DNA from 2 places in the Lysinibacillus sp. EB271-A1-10B genome. Region 1 is predicted to be linked to the other one. Evidence: riboswitches for the same ligand, from Rfam matches in the RefSeq annotation. Region 1 holds a riboswitch; the other holds the start of a gene.
The links. A riboswitch is a leader RNA that binds a small molecule or an ion and turns the genes downstream of it on or off. The one in region 1 is predicted to bind cobalamin.
Positions count from the first base shown of each region.

Region 2: it holds a riboswitch for cobalamin, as region 1 does, so the genes downstream of both, AC3WSK_RS22005 (FecCD family ABC transporter permease) here and AC3WSK_RS07865 (energy-coupling factor ABC transporter permease) in region 1, are expected to answer to the same signal.

Region 1 is NZ_JBYTDL010000004.1:104,466-112,594, reverse strand. It holds gene AC3WSK_RS07885 (S8 family peptidase) at 1-2,789, opposite strand, end outside; gene AC3WSK_RS07880 (energy-coupling factor ABC transporter ATP-binding protein) at 3,082-3,918, opposite strand; gene cbiQ (cobalt ECF transporter T component CbiQ) at 3,915-4,688, opposite strand; gene AC3WSK_RS07870 (energy-coupling factor ABC transporter substrate-binding protein) at 4,692-4,964, opposite strand; gene AC3WSK_RS07865 (energy-coupling factor ABC transporter permease) at 4,966-5,712, opposite strand; cobalamin riboswitch at 5,860-6,044, opposite strand; cobalamin riboswitch at 6,269-6,451, shown strand; gene AC3WSK_RS07860 ((2Fe-2S) ferredoxin domain-containing protein) at 6,591-6,962, shown strand; gene cobJ (precorrin-3B C(17)-methyltransferase) at 6,967-8,129, shown strand, end outside.
Region 2 is NZ_JBYTDL010000024.1:23,596-31,724, forward strand. It holds gene AC3WSK_RS21985 (ring-cleaving dioxygenase) at 1-258, shown strand, start outside; gene AC3WSK_RS21990 (nitroreductase family protein) at 353-970, shown strand; gene AC3WSK_RS21995 (NADPH-dependent FMN reductase) at 1,248-1,790, shown strand; gene AC3WSK_RS22000 (biotin transporter BioY) at 2,141-2,737, opposite strand; cobalamin riboswitch at 2,904-3,095, shown strand; gene AC3WSK_RS22005 (FecCD family ABC transporter permease) at 3,360-4,406, shown strand; gene AC3WSK_RS22010 (heme ABC transporter ATP-binding protein) at 4,413-5,207, shown strand; gene AC3WSK_RS22015 (DMT family transporter) at 5,589-5,903, opposite strand; gene AC3WSK_RS22020 (DMT family transporter) at 5,903-6,256, opposite strand; gene AC3WSK_RS22025 (TetR/AcrR family transcriptional regulator) at 6,327-6,905, opposite strand; gene AC3WSK_RS22030 (hypothetical protein) at 7,053-7,223, shown strand; gene AC3WSK_RS22035 (endonuclease Q family protein) at 7,301-8,129, shown strand, end outside.

The DNA of each region.
Region 1 (8,129 bases):
ATTTCATCTTTGCCATATTGTTTATAATAGTAGAAATCTGTATTATCTTGATAAATGAGATGATCTTTGTAAGTTGTACCAGGTTGAATCTTAATAGCAGTCTTTGGTGTATTATTATTGATATTATCCTCTTTTGGAATAGCTGCCATTTTACTTGTTTTAAGTGTATACGGTTCAGAAGAACGGTCACCAAGATTCATTACTTTTACAATATAGGTTTTATCCTTTTTCAATGCAATTGTCTTCGCTTCGTTTTCATCAATTGATGACCCAAGAAGTAGACTAAGTAACCCCATATCGTTAGTTAATGAAGAAACTGGGATTAATTCTTTTGTTTCCTCATCGTATTCAAATATAGTACCAGCTGGTGATTGGTTTATACCTTTTTGAATGTTGAAACCATAAACGGCATTTTCTTTAGCTGTAAATTTGAAGTAATCTTCATCATCTTCAGTTTGGAAGTATGCTTTTTGATCTTGACCAATATTAAAACCAATCGCTTGTTCCATAATTTGCTCAACGTTTTCCGGCTGATCCATAGCATCTGGATTCATGAACATATTCATAAAATCATTCTTTTGATTACGTTTTTTTGCTGTATATTCATTAAAAGATAAAAGATCGTCATCGTCTTCTACGCTGCTTTCTAGCATTCCTTCTAATGAAAGGCCGTCTTCATCTTCAGGAAGGGTAACGACTTCACCTTTTAATGTGTAAGGAATGATGGATTCACTAACAGTTGCTTCAGTATCAATACCGCCGCTATAGAACATTTCAAGTGTAGAATTGTTACTGTTTTCATTAGAGACGCCGATTACATACTTTTCATTAGGCTCAGCATCGACAACTAAGCTTACTCCATCGCCTGTATCCGTGCCGTAAGACGCTCGGATTGGATATGCCCCATCTAATTCTTCAGCATCGTCTATCTCTGTTGGGAAGTCTTCCTTTAAATAAAGCTCCATGGATGCAGTAACACCTGGAATCCCAGTTAAATCAAATTTCAGTGTCGTTGGTTCATTTACTGAAAATGTAAAATAATCTTTGTCACCTAGATGATCTTTAGAAAGTAGGGTATAGTTTTTCCCTTCTGTACTGAATGGGAATTTTTCAATGTTCTCCATATGCTCCATATCTAATGAATCAATTGGTAATTCTTTAGTCGTTTGAGCTGTGAAGACATAGTTAGAAGCACCTTTTGAGCTATAGTTGCCATTATGGTCTTTAACTCCAATTAGAAGGGTTCCTTTTTGATCTGCATTAAATAGGTATCCTTCTTGTTTGCCTACACGAACATCATTGACGTTAATTGGTTCTACTTTTTTATTAGAACCTTCAGGGTAGAAGTACAAATCAAATGCATAATCATATTTGTCTGCACCTTTTAATGTCAGTTGAGCATAGTCATTTTCATCAAGATCAACCTTGTACCATTTCTTTTCGTCCGGTTGGCTGAATGAACCTTTTTCAGTATTTAATGTATCCTTTTTTAGGACTTTAGCGTTCTTCAAGCTCTCTTCTTTTGTTTCTGAATACTGTTTTGGTAAATCTTTTATATTAAACTGTAATGCATTCACAGGATCTACTAGACCATGTCCATATGTAAGATCATAGCCTGTCTCACCTAAATCCTTTGCAGTCTTTTCAAGAATAGCTTCTATTTCAAAAGGCTTTAAATCTGGATATTTTGATTTTAAAAGTGATGCTACACCGGCAACAACAGGGGATGCCATCGATGTTCCACTAAATTTTACAAAGGATGATCCTTTTTTCTCATCATGAACTGTACTGTAAACATCTTCACCTGGAGCTACTAGGTCAACTGATGGACCATAGTTTGAATAGCTTGATAATTTGTTTCGATCATTCGTAGAACCTACACTTATAACGCCTTCGTAAGAAGCAGGGAAGGAGTAATTATCTGTCGATTCATTCCCAGCAGCAGCTACAATTGTAACTCCATTTTCAATCGCTTTCTGAACGGCTTCCTCCATTAATGGAGATTCACCATAGCCGCCAAGACTCATATTGATAACATCAGCGCCTTGCTCGATAGCATAAAGGATGCCTTGTGCAATGACGAAATCATTAGCACCATCTTTTCCGTTAAATACATCGATCGGAAGCAGCTTGGCCTTAGGATTAATCCCGTGTCCTCCAATACCATTATCTTTTGCAGCGCCAATAATTCCTGCTACATGTGTACCATGGTCACCAGGATAAGAAGTATTGGCAGGTGCTGCAGCATTATATGGAGGTAGTACTTGAGATTTTAAATCTGGATGTTTAAAGTCCACACCAGAATCGATAACTGCTACTTTTACATCATTTTTACCTGCTAATTGTAGAGCTTTATCAATTTGAAGTAGATTTAAATGGTACATATCCTGTTTCTTTGGATCTGTTTTCGTACCAAAGGAATGATACACATAGCTTGGGGATACACTTTTAACCCCTTTTTGCTGAGCGTAATATGAAACTGCTTTTTCTAAATTTGTACCTTTGTTAAGTTGGATAACATCGTAACCTAAAGAAGGAATAGAGCGGATCACTTTTGTTCCAATTTTGTTATGCACACTCTTATCAAGACCAGAATGTTTAACAATAATCGTATCCTTACTAATCCATTCTTTTTGATTTTTGAATGCTTGGTCCTTATTGCTAGCTACTTTCACTACATCTTGGTTCTTTGCTGTTTTTTGTGGAGCTTCAGCAAAGGCAGAAGCAGCAGGAACCATTAGTGCGGCAGATGCTACTAGAGCAACTGATTTTTTCGTCCAGTTTTTCAACTGTTTTCCCTCCTTGGGTCGTTAATTATTTGTGACATCTATACTATTACGAATAAGTAATAGAAAAGTTTCATAATTGAGGATATATTTTTCAAAGTTACCAATCTATATTTTACCATTATATTTTACTCATCGTAAAGATTTGTAGGAAGTTGATGGAATCTCCCTAGGATTACTAAAGAAAAATCATATCCTTTCCAGATAACGGCTACCATTTCTACTCGATCTGTTTTATTTGAGTAGAAGAGTGTATTAGCCATAGTGAGAAAAATAAAACTATGGAAAAATTACTTTAAAGCTGCTCTATAAGTTTGTGTAAATCTTCCTTAGAACGAGGCATTTTGATGCTTTTCTCAAATAGTTTTTTGTTTTGTAAAGCAATGGCCGTTTCGAAGACCCATGGACGTTCAAGATGGGCTCTTTCAAGCAAATCTGCTTGAAAGAACAGTTCAACTGGATCGCCATTATAAATAATTCTCCCAGCTTCCATGACGACTATTTGATCTGCCCATTCATAGGCTAACGGGATATCATGAGTTGCTAGTAAAATGGTTCGTTCACCGTTTTCTAACGTAGCTAAATATTGTAAAACTTGTGCACTATAATAATTATCTAGTCCAGCGGTCGGTTCATCTAATAATAAAACAGAAGGTTCCATTGCAAGTACTCCTGCCATTGCGACACGTTTTTTCTGTCCAACACTTAAAAAATGAATCGGTTTATCGAGCAATGCTTCAACTTCGGTTTGAGCGATAGCCCATGCAATTTTTTCTTCAATTATTTCAGTTGTCCAGCCAAGATTCAGAGGTCCAAATGCAATATCTTGTTTAACAGTGCCAGAAAAAAGCTGGTTGTCTGCATCCTGAAAAACAATACCAACCTGTTGACGTAATTCTTTTAATGCTTTTCTACTATAGTTAAGTGCTTTGCCTTGAAAGGATATACTTCCAGCTGTAGGCTTCAAAATTCCATTTAAATGCTGGAATAAAGTTGATTTTCCAGCTCCATTATGACCAAGTAAAGCTATTTTTTTCCCTTTTGGAATTTGGAGTGTAATGTCTGTTAAAGCATGAGTTCCGTCTACATAAGTGTAGGATAAATGTGTTAATTCAAAGTACAAATCTGTCATGAGAAAAAACCTCCATAAATGATGAGGAGTATAAAAATTGCAACAATACCTAGCCAATTTTTCATGTTATAGGTAATCTCCTCCTGCCAATAGACCGTCTCGCCACCACGTGCTTCCATCGCATTGTTTAGTTCAAGACTACGTTGGAACATCTCGACAAATAAAGCGGCAATCAGCATGGAGACCGAGCGAAGCCACTGTATAGGGGAGCTGTACCCTAGACGAGCCTGCTGAGCAAGATGAATTTTTTGCATACTATCTAAAAAGATAAAAATAAAACGATACGTTAGTTCTACTAGCTCTATGAATAGAGTGGGCAGTCGCCATTGTCGCAGGACATAACAAATAGATTGGACTGATGTCGTAAGAATTAAAAAATACAAACAGCTTATACTGCCAAGGACGATGAAAAAAAGCTGTTGCGCTGTCACTAAGCTCGTACTGCCAACAAATATTGTCCAATGATGAAAAGAAAATGACCAAATAGTTGGAGGTAGTGTGCTTGTTGCTGGCGCTATAGAAATTAAAATGGATGCTAGACTCGAAAGTAAAAAAAATCCGGGTAGCAATAGTAATTTTGCGTAATATTTAGCTGGGATTTTTGCACCTAAAATGATAAAATCACTCATCACAATAAATGTAATGAGTGAAATTCGTTCATCTCTCATGATAAGCGACAATAAAAGCAATCCTAGGGATAACGTCATTTTTTCCAGCGGATGAACAGACGCTAGTTTATTCATATAAGCATACTTATCAATGAGTAACATCACTTATCCCTCTTTATGTTTACCACGCATTAAGCCGATGAAATAGCCAATAAATCCGGCTCCAATAGCAGCTTGTAGTGCGAATAATAAGCTTTCTATTTCACCACTTGGTGGCTCCCATAAGCTTTCAAACCAAGGCTCGTAGTTAGCATCTATTTCACCAATTGCTGCCTCCGCTTCACCATCAGCACCTTCAAAATCTGCGCCTTTTTGAATGAAGAGGGGAATGATTGCTAACAACACAACAATTGCTAAGAGCAGTAAATTTTTTTTCATGTTAGTGAGCCTCCTTTGCCGAGAAAACGCGTAAAGCTTTTAATTCACTCACATTGTATTTTTTCAAGAAATTCATAACGATCACTGTTAAAATGCCTTCACTAACAGCAAGAGGAATTTGCGTGAACGCAAAAATACTAGCAAACTTTGTGAATGAAGTCATAAAGCCTCCGACCTCAGAAGGGAAGGCAAGCGCTAATTGTACAGAAGTGACAATATATGTACCTAAGTCACCAAGCATTGCTGCTAAAAAGACGGCTACTGAAAATGATAATCCCATTTTTTGAGAACCCTTAAAAACATAATAAGCAATAATAGGACCAGCAATTGCCATAGAAAAGGCATTAGCACCTAAAGTTGTCAGCCCACCATGTGCTAAAAGTAAAGATTGGAATAATAATACGATTGTTCCGATAACGCTCATCGCTAATGGTCCAAAAAGAACTGTCCCAAGACCAACCCCTGTCGGATGTGAACAACTACCTGTTACAGAAGGGATTTTTAAAGCTGATAGTACAAAGGCAAAGGCACCAGATAGGCCTAAAATCATTTTTATTTCAGGATTTTCATCAATAGTTTTACGAATAGAACGTAATCCTAAAATAATAAATGGAATCGATAAGACCCACCAAAAAATCGCCCATTCAATTGGCAAAAAGCCCTCCATAATGTGCATCGCAAATGCACGGTCTGGTACGAATAAAAATGCCAATAAGAAATAACTAAGCTTCCAACCTGAGAATTTCAAAAATTTCTCCTCCTCACATTAAAATAGTTCGAATAGTATGCGATACGAAATCAAAAAAGCACTTCTCCAATTGTGGAAAAGTGCATAGCTAAAAATGCAAATAAAATTCTAATTTGCTCAGCCGCACACCTATCCTCGTAGGTTCAAACGATCACATATTTTTCGGCAGGTCTCCTGGCTTTAGTTCAACGTTTTATAGGCCTTCCCATCCTTTGGACAGTGACATTATCTATAAAACTCCCTAGTACAGTGGCGGGACCGCGCCGGACTTAAACCGGCTTCCCTTTTAAGCGAAATGATGAACAATTCGCACCGAAAAAAGATGAAGTTGTGATTTCACGACAAAGTGTAACATGAATTTCCATATATATGCTATACTTTTTAAGAAAAAATTTTTAATTGAGTGTCTATGTCGAAAATTCGGATAAATAGAAAAGGAATGTCATATTTTTCATTAAAAAATTACTGAAAATGTCACAAATTTAGAAAGAAATATTGAAATTTTAAAAAAATAAGCTATGATAGAAACAGTTTTTAATTTTACAAAAAAATAAATTCATATAAAACATCCATAAGTGCTTGAATATTTTCAAGATAATAGGGAAATCGGTGAGAATCCGATACAGCCCCCGCTACTGTAATAGCTGATGAAATCGCGGATGCCACTAGTGAGAACTAGGAAGGCGCGAAAGTAAAAGGAAGCTTAAGTCAGGAAACCTGCTTATGTGATAATGCATGCAAACTTTTCGGAGGGAGAAGTTGAAGCGAGAGCGAGTACCTGTATATATTCGTTTTTATTTGGCTTCTACTAAACCTTTACTCTTCGTCTAGAGTAAAGGTTTTTCTTTTTCCTAAAAGTAAATGAGGGGAGAAAAACTATGACAACTTGGAATTTAGAAGGGATGAAAACACATCTTTTTATATGCAATGGTAGTAGCTGTATGAAAAAAGATGCTGAGGACATTACTCAGGCAATTCGTGATGAAATACAGGTACTGGAACTTGATAAGGAAATACATACGACAAGGACTCGCTGTAATGGTAGGTGTAAAGATGCTTGTGTTGTCATTGCTTATCCTCAAGGGAATTGGTACCGCGTGCCGACAACAGAGCATGCGAAGGCACTCGTACAAGATTTAAATCATGAATCTTTACATAATGAGCATGTCTTTACTTTACGTGAAGGATCTTTACAGCGTACAGCACAAACAACAGCCATTAAAGGTATTGAAAAGGTGAAAGAGGGGTAGCAAAATGGCGCAAAAAGGTAAGATTTTCGTAGTTGGCTTTGGCCCTGGAGACTTTAAACATATTACGACTCGTGCTGTAGAGGCACTACAACAAAGTCATATGATTATTGGTTATAAAACCTATGTTGAGCTTATTCAAGATTTAGTTAGTGCAAAGTCGATTATTAGTACTGGTATGACAGAGGAAGTTTCACGTGCACAGGAAGCTGTACGTCAAGCAGAGGCTGGAAGTATCGTATCGGTTATTTCTAGTGGTGATGCCGGTGTTTATGGGATGGCAGGATTAGTGTATGAAGTATTAATCGAGCTAGGCTGGACGGAAGCCACTGGTATCGAAGTAGAAATTGTTCCAGGTATTTCTGCTATTAATTCGTGTGCAAGTTTACTAGGTGCTCCTATTATGCACGACGCTTGTACTATTAGTTTGAGTGACCACTTAACACCTTGGAATTTAATTGCTAAGCGGGTAGAAGCAGCGGCAATGGCGGATTTTGTTATTGCGCTTTATAACCCAAAAAGTGGACGTCGTACGAGACAAATCGTAGAGGCTCAACGAATTTTATTAGAATATCGTTCGCCCGATACACCGGTTGGCCTTGTGAAAAGCGCGTATCGTGACCGTCAGGAAATTACGATGACGACTTTAGCAGAAATGCTTGAACATGATATCGGCATGTTAACAACCGTTATTATCGGGAATTCATCAACATTTTTCTATGACAATAAAATGATTACACCACGTGGTTATCAGCGTAAATATACACTTGGAGAAGAAAAACAGCCGTTACGACCACATCAACGACTGAAGGAAGAAAATGAACCATGGGCAATGAATCAAGAAACCGGGGCAGCGCGAAATGATTTTGCAACAGATCCGAATGCCAATCGTATAAAGCCCAGTTTAGCTATAACATCACAACCAAAGCCTAAAAAGTCATCGCTTGAAATGGCAACAGCAGCTCTGGCAAAGGTGAAGGGAACTAGCGCTGTGAAAGTAACACCTAAGCTCGTTCAACAAAAAATCGAATCGGTTTTTGAATTAGCTGTTAGTCCTGGGGTAGCCAATAAGTTTTTTACGCCTCAACAAATGATGACATTAGCTGAGGTAGTTGGTGAGGAAGGAACGATGGAGTATACACCAGACCACCAAATTCATTTGAAAATTCC
Region 2 (8,129 bases), on a different contig from region 1:
CGATTTGAAAGCTTTGGCTTCAATACTTCGGGTTATGTAGACCGTCACTTCTTTGAATCACTTTATGCGCGAGTTGCACCACAAATTTTATTTGAGCTAGCTACTGATGGTCCAGGATTTATGGGGGATGAGCCTTATGAAACATTAGGTGAAAAGTTATCGTTGCCACCGTTTTTAGAGCCAAAGCGTGCACAAATTGAAGAGCTTGTTCGTCCTATAGACACTGTAAGAAGTACGATTACGTTCGATAAAGAATAAGAGTAATATTTTTAATTCCATTCAGTAGAGAAACACAAGCCTCGCTGAATGGAAATTACATATTTTTGAAAGAAAATGATTGGAGGTCAATTGGATGGAATTTGCAAAGGTAATAGATAAGCGTCGTTCTGTGAATAATTTTATAGAGGGCATTAAAATGAGCGAAGAAGATATACGTCCCATTTTGGAGGATGTCAAACTTGCTCCATCTGCCTTTAATTTACAGCATACTAATTACATCGTTGTTTTAGATGAAGAAAAAAAAGAAAAAGTAAGAGAAGCGGCATATGGGCAGTATAAAGTGCACTCAGCCTCAGCGGTTATACTTGTTTTAGGAGATAAAGAAGCCTATAAAAATACTGCTAACCTTAGTCAAGGGATGGTAGACTTAGGCATTATTAATGCTTGTGAGTTAGAAAATCTTGTCGAAGAAAATACAAAATTTTATGAAGAGCGCGGCGAGGAGTTTAAGAAAGCGGAAGCCATTCGTAACGCTTCACTTTCAGCTATGTTATTTATGTTGGCAGCCAAAAATCGTGGATGGGATACATGTCCAATGATTGGCTTTGATCAGCAACAAATGAGAGCCCTTTTTAATGTTCCGGAAACACAAGAAATTGCGCTAATGATTACAATTGGTAAGGAAAAAGAAAGTAGTCGTCGCTTGCGTGGTTATCGTAAACCAGTTGAAGAATTTGCAACCTATTATTAAAAGAAGCTGTATAAAATAGGGAGTTTCACAAATGGTAGGTTTGTGGCCAGTTGTGGGTTACTTTTGTTAAAGCGTATACTATGTAAATAAGTTGATTGGAGTGGAGGCTGGGCGACTTCTTGGGGATTAGCGTCACAGATGAGACCCTGGAGCGAGCATCGCGAGTGAAGCGGCTCATCGGACGCCCCCAGGAAAGCGCCCAGCCGGAACGGAAATCAACCACACGTTTTGGTGATGATCCAAATAATAAAGTAATGCACATTTAGGAGGAAATATTGTGAAAGTAGTAGCAATCGTAGGTAGTATCCGTAAAGAATCTTATAATCTGCAGTTAGCGAAATTTATTCAAAAGCGTTATGCGGAGAAATTAGATCTTGAAGTATTAAGCTTAAATGACCTACCAATGTATAACCAAGATATCGAAAATGAAGCACCGCAAACAGTATTAGATTTTAAAGCAAAAGTAAAAGAGGCGGATGCCGTTCTTTGGCTGACTCCAGAATATAATGGTACAGTGCCAGGTGTTATGGTTAACGCCATCGATTGGTTATCTCGCGTTGATAAAGTAATGATTGGCAAGCCATCATTCATGATGGGCGCATCAATGGGTAATTTAGGTACTGTTAAAGCACAATTACACTTAAGAGATATTTTATTCTCACCTGGAGTAAATTCACCATTGCTTAGTGGTAATGATGTTTATATCGGCGCAGTACACACTAAATTTGATGCTGAAGGCAATTTAACAGATGAGGGTACTATTAAATTCCTAGATGTAGTTATTGCTAACTTCTTAAACTGGATGAAAACATACGTTTAAAAATAAAAAACTGGAATCAGCACCGAAACGTGTGGATGATTTCCGTTCCGACTGGGCGCTTTGTTGCTGACGCTGCTTTCGCACAGAGTAAAGCTTCCTGGGGGCGTTCGATGAGCCGCTTCGCTTCGCTGCAGGGTCTCGGGCCAACACGATGTTGGTCACGAAAGCGTTATCACAGGATGTGATGCTTTTAGCTTTCGTTCCCCTATCGCTGATCCCCGAGGAGTCGCCCAGTCTACACTACAATCAACTATAAACGTTTTAACAAAAGTCATTTACAACTTTTGGTGATGAACCAAAAACTGTCCAATTAAGTATGTTATATACTTTTGGACAGTTTTTTTATCTCTTTATTTAATTGGAATTATTTTTAATACCTTTTGAAGACGGTATGCAAAAATACCCGCGAATATAGCTAAAATAATATCCTTTGGCAAAGGAGGCATCATCCAAAGCCATGCTATTTTATAAGTGAAAGCATCAGGCGCACTAGCCAATAGCTTATAGGCAAAGTACATCCAATTTGTCCCTAGTAAATAATTAATAGCAGTTGCAACTAATGCAGCAACTATATAGCTTTTCTTCGTTCCACTGCGTTCTACAATAAGCCCTGCGACAAATGCAGCTAATATAAAAGAGACAATGAAACCAAATGTAGGACTTAAAATTTGTCCAAAGCCACCGCTGAATCGTGCAAATACAGGTGCGCCTGCTAAACCGATGCACATATAAACAGTACAAGCGAGAGCCCCTTTTCTACTACCGAGAATAAGTCCCGCTAAAATAGCGAAAAATGTTTGCAATGTGATCGGTACGCCGCCTACAACCATGAAAGGTACAATGGACGTAATATTAGCTCCTATCATCATTAATGTTGAAAATAGTCCAATGTATGCAATATCTACTGTTCTTAATTTTTGATGTGTATGTTCCACAACGGTTGTCATTATTTCACCCCTAAAAAGTAAAGTTGATAATAATAGTGTAAAAAAATAAAGTTTTTGTGTCAACTTGATTGTTATTTCCGGTTAACGTAAAGGTGTTTTTTAACTTGATAAATGATTGATAGTATAGACTAACTATTGAAATATATGATAGAATTGTCATAATTTTAAATTATTCGATGCTAATGGTGTGACATCTTTTACAAAGTGTCACTTAAAAGGGAAGTCGGTGCAAATCCGACACTGTCCCGCAACTGTAACGAGGAGTTCTATGATGACTTAGCCACTGTTCTAGGATGGGAAGGCAATCATAGGTGCATTGATTCGAAGTCAGGAGACCTGCCATTTAGTTATAATTCCTGTAATGCCCACGAGGATGAAAGCGATTACGGACAATAGTAGAAGATAATCTAACTATGTTTAACTTCTTTAAGCGGGTGTCCAAACACACGCTGAAAGACGCGATTATGCCGAGGTTTAATTGATTCTAGGGTATTTCCATGCGCATGTGTATGGAATACCCTTTTTTCTTTCATTTATCTTCGTTCTGCTAATGTTAGCGAAGCATCAGCTACAATTACGGCTTGGTGAAATTGATGTTTAATGATTAGGAGTTAATAAACAGATGAATAGAAAATTTATGTTACTTTCAATGACCCTTTTTCTAGTACTTATAATTTCAATGACAATTGCAATTATGGTTGGATCGGTTTCCGTTACACCACTTTATGTATGGAAGGTTATCCTTTCTAAAATCCCTATTATACAAAGCTCAATCGTACAAGATTGGAGTCGCTCACAGGAAATTATCATTTGGCAAATAAGGGCTCCGCGTGTATTACTCGCTGCTATCGTCGGAGCAGGCTTGGCAATTGCAGGAGCAGCTATTCAGGCACTCGTTCGTAATTCAATTGCAGAACCATATATTTTAGGGATTTCTTCTGGAGCGACGGTTGGTGCCACGGCTGTCATCATTTTAGGTGCCTTTTCATTTCTGGGCGTTTATGCTCTGTCCGTATCAGCTTTTTTAGGCTCTCTCACAGCAATGGGGTTAGTTTTCTTCTTATCACATGTTGGCGGTAGAGTGTCCGTCTTTCGACTTTTACTTTCAGGGATGGCGGTGTCATTTATTTTATCTGCTATTTCAAATTTTATCTTAATGCTGTCGAAGCAAGAGGGGGGAATGAAGGCAGTCATGTTTTGGATGCTAGGAAGCCTAGCAGGTGCGAAATGGAGTATTCTTGTAATTCCTGCAGTCATTTTTATTGTAGTATTTGCCTTGTTATGGCTCAACTATCGCAGCTTAAATTTATTACTTCTTGGAGAAGAAGCAGCAGTTACATTAGGGGTTAACTTACAACAATTTCGAATACAGCTTATTTTATTAGTATCATTATTAACGGGTGTGCTGGTTGCTGTAAGTGGCTCAATTGGGTTTGTTGGTTTAATCATTCCACATATTGTACGGCTAATTGTAGGTTCAAATCATAAGTATGTCATACCGATTAGCGCATTATTAGGGGGGATCTTCTTAGTTTGGGCTGATGCACTTGCTCGAATATTAATTGCCCCTGAGGAAATGCCGATAGGAATTATCACGGCTTTTTGCGGAGGTCCATTTTTCATTTGGCTGCTACGTCGTAACAATTATTCTTTCGGTGAAGGAGATTAAAAATATATGACATTAGAAGCGAAACAAATATCATTCTCCATTTCTGATGAACGCATATTACATGAAGTAAATGTTCAAATAAAGGACAAGCAATTTGTTGGGTTGATCGGTCCTAATGGTAGTGGGAAGTCAACGCTATTAAAGAATATGTATCGTTTGTTAAAACCAGAAAGTGGAACAGTGTTATTAAATGAACAAGATATTCTAAAGCAATCGAGTAAAAATATAGCTAAAAATCTAGCAGTTGTGAGTCAAGAAACACCGGTCTTATTCGATTTTACAGTGCATGATTTAGTGAGTATGGGAAGAACACCCCATAAAAAACTATTGGAGCTTGATCAAGAGCAAGATTTTCAAATCGTAAAGGATGCACTGAAGCAAACGGGTATCGTTCATTTAGAGAAACGTAGCTATAGCTCTCTTTCAGGTGGCGAAAAAAAGCGTGTGATGGTTGCACGTGCCCTTGCTCAGCAAGCACAAGTGCTTATTTTAGATGAGCCAACAAATCATCTAGATATTCAGCATCAATTGCAGCTTATGGATCTAATCCAAACCTTACAATTAACAGTTGTTGCTGCAATCCACGATTTAAACATTGCGGCTATGTATTGCGATCAAATTTATGTTTTACAGCAAGGTCGAATTGTTTGTTTTGGCACGCCAGAAGAAGTACTTACACCGGCATTATTACAAGATGTATTTGGGGTTTATGCCGATATTCAAACACATTCACTGACAGGTAAGCCATATTTAACGTATATCCCAGAGCAATTCACGAAGGAAGCTTTAGAAACTACATAAAGTGATTGATATATCAAAGCCTATTATGTCAAAAAAATTAAGGTTGTAATTATGGTTTTTGGCAAAGCGAGGGGTTGATTTCCGTTCCGACCGGGCGCTTTGTTGCTGACGCTTCGCTTTCGCACAGTTAAAACATTTGTTGCTGCCCGCTTCGCTTTCGCACAGAGCAGAGCTTCCTGGGGGCGTCCGATGAGCCCCAAGGAGTCGCCCAGTCGTAACGAAGATCAACCACTGTATATAGTATATATCTTCTGGCCTGTCACTCTAATTAATAGTGATAAAATCCTCAAGATACACTATTTACATAGTTATAAAATAAAGTTTCAACGAAAAAGTTTATTTCAAAAGGCTTATTCACAGTATTAAAGAATTGAAGTCAAATTAAGATACTGCTTTTAAGCCTGCCACACCAATGATAATGGCGATGATACTAATAATTCGCGTCAGGTTTTTAGATTCACCGAAGAATATAATATTCACGAGAACAGCCCCAACTGTACCAATACCAATCCACACTACATAGGCAATGCTTAACTGTAGATAGTTAAAGGAGGTATATAAAAGCACAAAGGACATACCAAAGCCGCCAACATATATTAATAAATTACGTATAGTTTTGTTCTGACTATAAAAGCGTAAACCTACAACACCGATAATTTCTGAAATTGCGGCTAATAAAACAAGTAACCAGCCCATTATGCATTAGCTCCTTTCTTTTCATCATAATCTTTCGAAGGGTTATCAGCTAAATTAAGACCGATAACACCCAATACTAAAATGAACATGAAAATTCCTTTAATCGTATTAAACTCACCATCGAAAATAAAAATGTCCATTAATGTAGTACCAATCGCACCGACCCCTGCGAAAGTCGCATAAACTGTGCCAGTAGGTAGGTTTTCACAAGCCTTCGATAAGAAATGAAAATCCAATGCAATTAAGGACACAATAATAATCCAATGCCACCAAGCACCGGCAACATTAAAACCAAATATCCAAAACAATTCAAACAAACTAGTTAATCCAACATAAATCCAATCTTTTTGCATAGTTATTCCTTTCATTTATCCATGATTATGACTGACATTCAGTCATTTTTAGTGTAAAAGAGAACGTCACTTAGGCGTGACGTAAACCGAGTGCATGATGTAAAAAGTCGAGGAGCTCAAGCTTTTGAAGTCTAATTGTTTCTTCTTCACTGTCATCATACAAGTAAATTTGTTCAGCAGCAGATTCTACTAGACCGATGATAAGTTTAGAAGAACGTGTAGTGTTTAGAGATTCACGTATCGTTCCTTCTTGTTGAGCTTCGTATAAGAAATTATTCATCCATTCGTAATAGGGAGCATATATATTTTCCCATTCTTTCATATGCTCGGTTTGTGTAATACCAGCATAGATAAGTGCAAATACATCTCGATATTCCTCTGTTAGAGAAAAAACAATATCTACTAACTTTTCAAGCCGCTTTGCAAAAGGCTCCTGTGTTGAAATACCATCGTTTATATCAGCAATAATTTTCTCAACCATAACTTTTGCGATGGCAGGCATAACTGAAAGCCGTGATGGGAAATAAAGATAAAATGTCCCTTGCGCAATACCTGCAGCTTTTACGATATCTGAAACCTTTGTCTTTTCAATTCCTTTTTCACGAAAAACTTCAATTGCAGCTTGAATAATTTTCTCTTCTTTTGACATGGAATCCCTCGCTTTTAGCCTGCTTATTTATTATGTTACAAAATAGCTGAAATAAAGTCAATGAAAAATGACTGACAGTCAGTCATTTATTTCGTGTATATATGTTTCTTGTTTAGGGAACTTTATTCGTGAAAGGATTTGATGAAAATGGAAGAGATAAAAATTGCGCAACTAAATCAGCAACAGCTTGAAAGAATTAATGAGCTAGAAAAGAACATTGGGGTGACCTTAGTAGCCTATGATTCTTCAACAATGTCATCACAGGGCTCGGGTGCCTTTGAGTCAAATAATAGTACTCACAGCAATCATCCATCATAATTACGAATAAAATGCCTTGCAGCAATGTGAGGTTTTTTTATTTCACTTTAAAGAGTGGATAGGGGTTGGTTACAATGATGCAGGATTTCTATGCAGATTTACATATTCATATTGGACGCACTTCAAGTGGGCGTGCTGTTAAAATAACTGGCAGTAAAACGTTAACATTAGCAAGAATTTTAGAGAATTCAAGCGCAAGAAAGGGACTAGAGATTATCGGGATTATTGATTGTCATTCACCAGAAGTAATGGATGAAATGGCAAAGATGATAGAACAGGGCGAATTGAAGGAGCTGGAACAGGGAGGACTTCGTTTTCAAGAAACTACACTTATTCCAGGTTCTGAAATTGAGATTTATGATCAGCATTGCCTTGGACCCATTCATGTGCTTGCTTATTTTCCAACACTTTCGCTTATGAGGGAATTTTCAGACTGGATGTCTAATCATATGAAAAATATCCATTTAAGCTCTCAGCGAATTTATTGCGATGGGCGCACATTGCAGCAAAAGGTTCATGAATTAGGCGGTCTTTTTATTCCTGCCCATGTCTTCACACCATTTAAAAGTTTGTTCGGTAAAGGTGTACATCGTAGTTTAACAGAAGTTTTTGACCCTCAGCTTATAGATGCGATAGAGCTTGGGCTAAGCTCCAATACTGATATGGTGAGTAACATTAGAGAACTGCAAGCATATACATTTGTCAGCAATTCTGATGCACATTCACTTGGGAAAATTGCACGTGAGTATCAAAAATTGAGACTTTCTAATGCAAATTTTACAGAATTAAGGATGGCGCTTCATGAGCAACAAGGTCGAGCAGTAACAGCCAATTATGGTTTAAATCCTTTGCTTGGTAAATATCATCAAACCGTCTGTGCAAAATGTGGTGAGCAACTCAGCAACT